Regions from separate parts of the Paeniglutamicibacter kerguelensis genome, predicted to be linked through region 1. Evidence: riboswitches for the same ligand, from Rfam matches in the RefSeq annotation. Region 1 holds a riboswitch; each other region holds the start of a gene.
What was found. A riboswitch is a leader RNA that binds a small molecule or an ion and turns the genes downstream of it on or off. The one in region 1 is predicted to bind thiamine pyrophosphate.

Region 1 (3,266 bases):
CCGTGGCGGCCGTGGTAGGAACCCATGCCGGAGGCCCCGACCCCGCCGAAGGGAAGCCCCGGCACGGCAACGTGCAGGTTCGGGGCGTTGTGCACGATCGCACCGGCACGCACCTGGTCGCCGAAGGACGACTGCAGGCGCGGGTTTTCGCTGAACAGATAGGCGGCCAGCGGGTTGGGGCGCGAGTTGATGAAACGCACCGCCGCGTCGAAGCTGTCGACCTTGAGGATCGGCAGGATCGGCCCGAAGATTTCCTCCTGCATGAGCGGGGAGTCCGGATCGACGTTGATCATCACCGTGGGTTCGATCTTGAGCGTCGCCTCGTCGTATCCGCCGCCGATCACCACCTCCCCGTGCTCCAGGTAGGAGACGAGCCTGTTGAAGTGCGCCCGGTTGACGATCCGCCCGTAGTCGCGGCTGTGCATCGGGGACTTGCCGTAGAACCCGGTGATGGCCTTGGCGAGCTGCTTTTCCAGGGGCTCGGCCGCGTTCCCGACGGCCAACACGTAGTCGGGTGCCACGCAGGTCTGGCCCGCGTTCATGAACTTCCCGTAGGCCAGGCGCCTGGCCACGGCCGCGTGGGAACCGTCCATCACCACGGCCGGGGACTTGCCGCCCAGTTCCAGGGTGACCGGCGTCAGGTGTTCGGCCGCTGCGCGCGCCACGATCCGCCCGACTTTTTCCCCTCCGGTGTAGAAAATGTGGTCGAAATGCTGCTCCAGGAGGACCTTGCTGGTGCCGGCGCCGCCCTGGATCACTGCGTAGGCACGCTGGTCCAGGAACTGCGGGAGCAGCTTCCCCAGCGCGATCGACGTGGCGGGGGCCAATTCGGAGGGCTTGAGCACCGCCACGTTGCCCGCGGCGATGGCCGCAACCAGCGGGGCGAGCATCAGCTGCAGCGGGTAGTTCCACGGGCCGATGACCAGCACCACGCCCAGCGGCTGCGGTTCGATCTTGGCCGCCGCGGGATGCAACGCCAGCGGGATCTTCACGGCCTTGGATTCCATCCACTCCGAAAGGTGCAGCTGGGCGTGGTCGATCTCGGCGCGCACCATGTCGATTTCGGTAAGCTTCGCCTCGACGGCGCTCTTGCCCAGGTCATCGGCCAGCGCATCGATGAAGTCCTGCTGGTGCGCATCCAGCATGCGTTCCAGGGCCTTGAGCTGCGATGCCCTGAAGCGCCGCGGGTGCGCCAAACGCGTGGCCACCACATCGTGCATGGCGTCAACGATTTCGATGATTTTTGCCGGATCCTCCGCGACGACCCGGGGTAGCTCAAGCTCGTTCAACGCCGCGCTCTCGAGGGGAGCCACGGGTTCGGAATTGGAAGGAAAAATGCCCATACCCAGAGCCTACGGCGAGGCCAGCCGCTCCGACAGTGTGCCGCGCCCGGCGTGCCGTACCCTAATCGCCGGCGGAAGAAATGTAGTTGCACTGCAGGCCCGGTCGTGGGATAGGCTCGCGCTTAGTGACACGGGGTGTTGGGCGCATGGGCGCCCAACTGAGATAAGACCCGTCGCACCTGATCTAGTTCGTACTAGCGGAGGGATGTTGCTAATGGAATCCATTGCGCCTTCATTTGTTGTAAGCCCCGGCGAGTTGGCCGACTGCGTGTCGGCCCTGCGCGCCTCCACCCCCCTGATCCAGTGCATCAGCAACAGCGTGGTCACCAATTTCACGGCCAATGTGCTGCTGGCCGCCGGCGCCTCGCCGGCCATGGCCGACCTGCCCGGGGAGGCCGGCGATTTTGCCGCGATTGCCTCCGGAACCCTCATCAACCTGGGCACCCCCTACGCCGAACAGCGTGCCGGTGCCCTTGAGGCCGTCACTGCGGCCAACGCCGCGGGCACGCCATGGGTACTGGACCCGGTTGCCGTGGGGTCCCTGCGGGTCCGCACCGAGCTGGCCTTCGAGCTGCGCGGTCTGAACCCGACAGCCATCCGCGGCAACGCCTCCGAAATCATGGTGCTTGCGGAGTCCGGCAACGGCGGCCGCGGGGTCGAGTCCACGGATTCGGTGGAATCCGCCGCATCCCATGCCCGGTCCCTGGCCTTGCTCACCGGTGCCGTCGTTGCGGTTTCCGGCCCGCGGGACCTGGTGACCGACGGCACGCGGACCGTGCTGGTGCACGGCGGCAGCAGCCTGTTGACGCGTGTGACCGGCGGCGGATGCGCCCTCGGGGCAATCTGCGCGGCATTCCTTGCGGTCCACGACGACCCGCTGGTCGCGACAGTCGCGGCACATGCGTTCTACTCGGCCGCCGCCGAACGCGCTGAACTTCTCAGCAACGGGCCCGGCACCTTCGCCGTGAACTTCCTCGACGCGCTGGCCCTGGTCGGCCCGCAGGAACTCAAGGAAAAGGCGGTGCTTTCCTGATGCGGGAACTCAGCGTCTACCTGGTTGCCGATTCGGCCTCGACCGCCGGCCGGCCCCTGGATGAAATCATTGCGGCCGCGGTTGCCGGCGGAGTCAAGACGGTCCAGCTGCGATGCAAGGACATGCCGGCGGCCCAGTTCCTGGAGGTGGTCCGCAAGTCCTCCGTCCACACCGCCGGACGCGCCGACCTGCTGGTCAACGACCGCGTCGACGTGTACCTGGCGGCCCGAGCCGCGGGCGCCAGCGTGCAGGGTGTGCACATCGGCCAGTCCGACATCCCCGCCGAACTGGTCCGCGCGCTGATCGGCCCCGACGCGGTGCTGGGCCTGAGCGCCTCCAAGGATGCGCAGATCGCCGCCGCCAACGAACTCAACGCCCGCTTCCCCGGCACCATCGACTACCTGGGCGTCGGGGCGGTCCATGCAACCCCCACCAAGAAGGACCATCCCGAACCGCTCGGCCATGCGGGCCTGGCCCGGGCCGTCGGCCAGAGCACGCTGCCGTGTGTGGCCATCGGCGGCCTCTCAATGGCCGACGTCGACGGCATCGTCGCCAGCGGGGCGGCCGGCATGGCCGTGGTCCGCGCGATTTGCGCGGCGGAGGACCCGCAGGCCGCCAGCAGCGAACTGCTCGGCGCCTGGGAAGGTGCGACCCGATGAGCCAAGACATCAAGAACATCCTGTCCATTGCGGGTTCCGACCCCTCCGGCGGCGCCGGCATCCAGGCTGACCTGAAATCGATTGCCGCCTGCGGCGGCTACGGAATGGCCGTCGTCAGCGCGCTCACGGCCCAGAACACCCACGGGGTGCGGGCCGTCCACGTGCCGCCGGCGCCATTCCTGAACGAACAACTGCTTGCGGTGTCCGACGACATCGCCATCGATGCCATCA
Region 2 (3,266 bases), 1.2 Mb from region 1:
CCGCATGATGGGCAGCAAGGACGAGCTGGCCGCATTGAACGCCGAATCGAACGACGCCGCCATGGGCACGGAAGGGACGCCATGAGTGTAGTTTTGTGGATTTGCGGGACGATTCTTTCGGTATCCGCCTTCCTGGCCATCATCCGCCTGGTCAAGGGACCCTCGATCCTCGAGCGGGTCATCGCCACCGATGTGTTGCTGCTGATCGTTTCGGCGGCGCTGTGCCTTGAGATGACGGTGAACAAGCACACCAACAACCTCGTGTTCGTGGTCCTGGCCTGCCTCGTGGGGTTCATTGGCTCGGTCACGGTTTCCCGCTATGTCACGGACCGGAGGAACGCCTGATGAACGACACGATCATCGACATTGTTGCCGGCGTTTTCATGATCTTGGGCTGCCTCATGTCCCTCGCCGCGGGCATCGGCATGCTCCGCTTCCCGGACCTGCTTTCACGCATGCACGCGGCGACCAAGCCCCAGGTGTTGGGCCTGTTCCTGTTGCTTTCCGCGCTGGGCCTGGAGCTTCGCAGCTGGGCGGTTGTCCCGGTGTTGCTGTTGGCCTGGATCGTCCAGCTGCTCACCGCGCCGGTCTCGGCCCACATGGTTGGCCGCGCCGGCTACCGCACCCGCCACCTCAAGCGCGACACTCTGGTCACCGACGAGCTGGCCAAGGTCGTTGATGCGGCAGGAAAACGCGAAAGCCAAGAGCGCGGTGGGCATCCGGGTTCGGACCGCACCGACTTCATGGATTAGCGTCCGCCGACGGGGACACAACGAAAAGGACCCGAAGAAGAATCTTCGGGTCCTAGAAGTCACTAAGTTACGAGCTCTTGGTGAACTTCGCAATTGCCTTCTGTGTGCCGCGGTCGGTGAGCACCTGGATCAGCGCCGCGGTGATGGCCGAAAGCAGGGCAAACGCGATTGCCTGGCGCATTGTGGCTTCCGCTTGGGCTTCCTTGTTTCCGTGCTTTGGAGGCTGCTGGCCGGTAAACCCGACCCACAGCTTGTCGACGATCTTCCCGCCGACGAATCCTGCGGCGATGGAGATCAAGGGGCCAAGAAGTTTCATCATGCGGTTCACGAGTGCTCCCAATGTGTTGCGGCAACGGTACCTTCCCCAGCATAGCCTGCGGTAGCATGGCAGGACTGAAACAATCACGACAGGGGAGCGCCGCACGGTTTAGTCCGTGCCAAGGCGCTGAGAGTGCGGAAAGCCGCAGACCCTCGAACCTGCCCCGGCTAGTACCGGCGAAGGAAGTCGAGTTCTCAGGGGTGCGCTGAGAAATCGCATTCCCTCCCCTCCTTGTATCCAAGGAGGATCACCATCATGAGCACCATCGAAGGCCGCAACGGCCGAAACACCACAGCACCCAAGACCAACGCCTGGCGTGTCGTCGACATTGTCATTGCCGCGGTCATCGCAGTTTCCTCGGGCGTCATCTTCTGGGCCTGGAACAACACCCACCACGTATTCGACGTCTTGTTCCTGGCCTTCCCGCCGTCCTCCGCACTGCTGGCGGGCATGTGGCTGTTCCCCGCGGTACTGGGTGCACTCATTATCCGCAAACCCGGAGCCGCACTCTTCTGCGAACTTGTCGCCGCAATGGTGAGCGCGCTGCTGGGTTCCGAATTCGGCTTGACGGTATTGGCTTCCGGACTGGTCCAGGGCCTGGGCGCCGAAGCCGTCTTTGCCGCGTTCCGCTACCGCCGCTGGAACCTGCCCGTGGCACTGCTGGCCGGCGCCATGGCGGGCCTGTTCGGCGGCATCAACGACGCCTTTATCTTCCGCTGGTTCCCCGAATACACCATGGCCATGCAGCTGACGTACGTTGCCTTCATGACCATCTCCGGCATGGTCATTGCAGGCCTGCTGTCCTTCTACGCCACCCGTGCCCTGGCCAAGACCGGTGCGCTGGGCGCCTTGGCCAGCCGCAAGGCGGCAACCGAACCAACGTTCGGCTAGGAAGGTCCCGAATCCATGAACACCCCTTCAACGCTGCGCCACGGATCCGGCACCCCGCTGCCGAACAAGCATGCTGCGGCCGTGTCGGTCACCGCCAAGGACTGGGGGTGGCGCCACGCAGACCGGAGCAACCCGGCCCTGTGGGGACTCGACCTGGAAATTCACGCGGGGCAACGCGTGCTGTTGGCCGGCGCTTCCGGTGCCGGCAAGTCCACGCTCCTCTATGCCCTGGCCGGGGTCCTTCACGAAGACGACGAAGCATACTCCTCCGGGGAACTCCTGCTCGATGGCCAACCAGCGTCCGAGGGCCGCGGCATGGTGGGGCTCATGCAACAAGACCCCGAAACCCAAGTGGTCCAGGCCAGGGTCGGTGACGACGTGGCCTTTGGAGCCGAGAACCTGTCGGTGCCGCCGGCAGAGATCCAGCGGCGGGTTGTCGAGGCGCTCGACGCGGTCGGCCTGGATGTCCCGCTGGACCACCCGACGGGCGCACTTTCGGGCGGGCAAAAACAACGCCTGGCGCTTGCCGGAATCCTTGCCATGGGACCGGGCCTTGTGCTGCTTGACGAACCCACGGCAAACCTTGACCCGGCCGGGGTCCTTGAGGTCCGCGATGCGGTCATCAAGGCTCTGGACTCCACCGGGGCAACGCTGCTGATCGTCGAACACCGCCTCGACGCCTGGGCACCGTACATGGACAGGGTCATCGTGCTGGAACCCGGAGGAGGAGTGGCGCATGACGGGAGCCCCGAGCTGCTCTTTGCGCCGGGCCAGGTGCGCGATGAACTCATCTCGGCGGGCGTCTGGGTGCCCGGGTACTCGCCCACGATCGAGGCCATCGATCCGGTCCCGGAGAACGGCCCCGTTTTGCTGGAGGCCAAGGACCTGTCGGTCACCCGGAAAAAGGGCGGAACGGTTGCCGCCGGCAACCTGGACCTCCGAATCACCGGCGGCAACTCCTGGTGCATCCGCGGGGCCAACGGGGCTGGCAAGTCGACGTTTGCGCTGACCCTGGGCGGGCTCCTGCCCCAGGCCTCGGGCAGCCTGATGGCCACCGGGGAGCTCGCCGACGGCACCGAAGCACGCCCCTACAATTGGCGTGCAACCGAGCTGGTCGGCCGCATCGGTTCGGTCTTCCAGGAGCCGGAGCACCAGTTCGTGGCCGCCACGGTCCGCGAGGAACTGGCCTTCGGTCCACGGCTTGCCGTGAAACCCGGGACCAAGGAACCGCTCTTCGACGCCGAGTCCATCGAGCAACGGGTCGATGAACTCTTGCTGCGGCTCCGGCTCGAACACCTGGCCGA
Region 3 (3,266 bases), 2.8 Mb from region 1:
CGTCGCACGGATCACCAAGGTGATCACGGCCGCGGCCATGAGGGCGCCAACGGCAAAGCGCCAGCCCCGCGAACGGGACCGGCGCTTTGCTGAAGCGGAAAAACTATCCGATTCTGTAGGTTGATCCACGATGGATCCCCGTGACCGCACGAAGGCGGAAACGAAGGTACTCGCTTTTCTTGCTACTTGGCGGTGCGGAAGTCGCGCTTTTCGCGGATCTTCGCAGCCTTGCCGTGGCGATCGCGCATGTAGAACAGCTTCGCACGGCGAACGTCGCCGCGGGTTACCAGTTCGATCTTTTCGAGGACCGGGGAGTGTACCGGGAAGGTACGCTCTACGCCGACGCCGAAGGAGACCTTGCGAACGGTGAAGGTTTCGCGAACGCCATCGCCCTGGCGACCAAGGACGAAGCCCTGGAAGACCTGGACACGGGAGTTCTTGCCTTCGATGATGTTTACGTGAACCTTGACGGTGTCACCGGCGCGGAAGGCCGGAACATCGGTGCGCAGCGAGGCTGCATCGACAGAGTCGAGAATATGCATGAATGCATCTCCTAGGCAGACGCCGCAGGTCACCCACCTTAGACACGGGACACTTATTTTCCCCGACGCGCAAAAACGCTTTGGCGGAAAGATGTGGTGTTCCGAAGCTTGGTACCGGGACCCGTTTGCGGATCCTCGGCGGTTCAACTGTTGATTCGTTCCCCCTGCGGCAGGAGCAGAACCCAGTAGACCCAAGAATCTATTTTGCCACACTCCCGGCCATGCGGCGAAGTCCGGACCATCGGCTGGACACCTGCCAATGCATTTCGGCATCGAACATGTCACCCAAGCCCGCAGCGGATCGGCAAAAACCAAGCCCGCGCCACGTGTCGCGGCCGGCCGTTTGCGGGCAGTCGGCCGCGGCCCACCGGGCATGGGCCGCAAGCGGCAGCCGGGCCGTTTTCCGCCCCCAACGAAGTGCAAGCCGCCCCGGGCTTGCCAGCCGGGAACCCGCACCGCGAGTGTCCAACGTTACATTTGACCCTTCGGCGGAATGTGCTGTAGCTTCACTTACGACCACACGGGAGCCCTTGCAGGGGCTGAGATCGAGCTGACGCAGCTTGCGACCGTCGAACCTGTCCGGGTAATGCCGGCGAAGGAAGTGAGTACTCCTTGAGCACCATCGAAACAACGACCACCCCTGCCCAAGACGCCCCCGCGGCAACCGAAACCCAGTCCCTGAGGTCCCATTCACTGGCCTACCTCGAGGATGCCGGATCAGGGATCCGGGTCCCGGTGACCGAGATCGCGTTGGAACCCTCCCCCAACGGGCAGCCCAACGACCCGCTGCGGGTGTACCGCACCGCGGGGCCGGGCAGCGACCCGGTCGTGGGGTTGCCTCCGTTCCGCGCACAGTGGATCGCGGAACGCTCGGACACCGAGACTTATGCGGGCCGGGAACGCAACCTGCTCGACGACGGCAAGTCGGCGATGCGCCGGGGAGCCGCCTCGGCCGAATGGAAGGGGGCCAGGCCCAAACCGCGGCGCTCGGGCGCCGGGAAGCGGGTGACCCAGATGCACTACGCCCGCCGGGGCATCACCACCCCGGAAATGCGCTTCGTTGCCCTGCGTGAGAACTGCGACGTGGAGCTGGTGCGCAGCGAGGTCGCCGCGGGCCGGGCGATCATCCCCGCCAACATCAACCACCCCGAGTCCGAGCCCATGGTCATCGGCAAGGCGTTCCTGGTGAAGATCAACGCCAACATCGGCAACTCCGCGGTGACAAGTTCCATCGCCGAGGAAGTGGACAAGCTGCAATGGGCCACCCAGTGGGGCGCCGACACCGTCATGGACCTGTCCACGGGCGACGACATCCACACCACCCGCGAATGGCTCATCCGCAACGCCCCGGTCCCCATCGGCACCGTACCGATCTACCAGGCGCTGGAAAAGGTCAACGGCGAGGCCAACGCGCTGACCTGGGAAATTTTCCGCGACACCGTGATCGAGCAGTGCGAGCAGGGCGTCGACTACATGACCATCCATGCCGGGGTGTTGCTGCGCTACGTGCCGCTGACGGCCAACCGGGTGACGGGCATCGTCTCGCGCGGAGGGGCCATCATGGCCGGCTGGTGCCTGGCGCACCACCAGGAGAACTTCCTGTACACGCACTTCGACGAACTGTGCGAGATCTTCGCGCAATACGACGTGGCGTTCTCCCTGGGCGACGGGCTGCGCCCCGGCTCGATTGCCGATGCCAACGACGCCGCGCAATTCGCCGAGCTGGACACCCTGGCGGAGCTGACGGCGCGGGCGTGGGAATACGACGTGCAGGTCATGGTCGAGGGGCCCGGGCACATCCCGTTCCATCTGGTGCGGGAAAACGTCGAGCGGCAGCAGGAACTGTGTCAGGGCGCGCCCTTCTACACGCTGGGCCCGCTGGTCACCGACATCGCACCGGGCTACGACCACATCACCAGCGCGATCGGCGCCACGGAGATCGCCCGCTACGGCACCGCGATGCTCTGCTACGTGACCCCCAAGGAACACCTGGGCCTGCCGAACAAGGACGACGTGAAGACCGGGGTCATCACCTACAAGATCGCCGCGCACGCCGCGGACCTGGCCAAGGGGCATCCGGGCGCTTCCGAGCGGGACGATGCGCTGTCCAAAGCGCGCTTCGAGTTCCGCTGGCGCGACCAGTTCGCCCTGTCGCTGGATCCGGTCACCGCGGAGTCCTTCCACGACGAGACGCTGCCGGCCGAACCGGCCAAGACCGCGCACTTCTGCTCCATGTGCGGCCCGAAGTTCTGCTCGATGCGCATCAGCCAGGACATCAGGGACGAGTACGGGTCGGCGGATTCGCAGGCCGCCATCGCCGGGATGTACGACGGCATGCGCGAAAAGAGCCGGGAGTTCCTCGCCGCCGGCGGCAAGGTCTACCTGCCCGAGCTGGAGGTTCCGGCCAGGGTCTAGGACGGCCCGCCCTCCCGGGTTCCCGCGCAGAAGACCGGCGCGGGAACCCGGGGCGCCCCTGGCCTCGACCATGCCCGGGATCCGGAATTAGGATGGGGCCATGCCCCTTCCACGCCCGGTACGCGCCCTGATCACTGGTTCCTTGTTTGCAGCACTGCTGGCGGTGAGCGCCTGCAGCACCCCGGGGACCGGGACCCCGGAGACCCCCTCGCCAGTGCGCGGGTCCGCACCCGAAGCCGACCCCGAAGTTTCCGCGGCACTGGGCCAGACACTGCTGGCCGCGGCTGTGGCGAACGACGGGCCCGAGGT

Region 2: it holds a riboswitch for thiamine pyrophosphate, as region 1 does, so the genes downstream of both, JOF47_RS13320 (ECF transporter S component) here and thiM (hydroxyethylthiazole kinase) in region 1, are expected to answer to the same signal.
Region 3: it holds a riboswitch for thiamine pyrophosphate, as region 1 does, so the genes downstream of both, thiC (phosphomethylpyrimidine synthase ThiC) here and thiM (hydroxyethylthiazole kinase) in region 1, are expected to answer to the same signal.

Annotation. Positions count from the first base shown of each region.
Region 1 covers NZ_JAGIOF010000001.1:4,135,408-4,138,673, reverse strand. The annotation lists gene JOF47_RS18805 (aldehyde dehydrogenase family protein) at 1-1,343, opposite strand, end outside; TPP riboswitch at 1,465-1,566, shown strand; gene thiM (hydroxyethylthiazole kinase) at 1,558-2,376, shown strand; gene thiE (thiamine phosphate synthase) at 2,376-3,035, shown strand; gene thiD (bifunctional hydroxymethylpyrimidine kinase/phosphomethylpyrimidine kinase) at 3,032-3,266, shown strand, end outside.
Region 2 covers NZ_JAGIOF010000001.1:2,894,473-2,897,738, reverse strand. The annotation lists gene JOF47_RS13340 (Na+/H+ antiporter subunit E) at 1-85, shown strand, start outside; gene JOF47_RS13335 (MrpF/PhaF family protein) at 82-345, shown strand; gene mnhG (monovalent cation/H(+) antiporter subunit G) at 345-752, shown strand; gene JOF47_RS13325 (DUF4235 domain-containing protein) at 820-1,071, opposite strand; TPP riboswitch at 1,152-1,273, shown strand; gene JOF47_RS13320 (ECF transporter S component) at 1,327-1,962, shown strand; gene JOF47_RS22360 (ATP-binding cassette domain-containing protein) at 1,978-3,266, shown strand, end outside.
Region 3 covers NZ_JAGIOF010000001.1:1,335,118-1,338,383, reverse strand. The annotation lists gene lepB (signal peptidase I) at 1-129, opposite strand, end outside; gene rplS (50S ribosomal protein L19) at 183-542, opposite strand; TPP riboswitch at 1,053-1,160, shown strand; gene thiC (phosphomethylpyrimidine synthase ThiC) at 1,155-2,957, shown strand; gene JOF47_RS05985 (ankyrin repeat domain-containing protein) at 3,058-3,266, shown strand, end outside.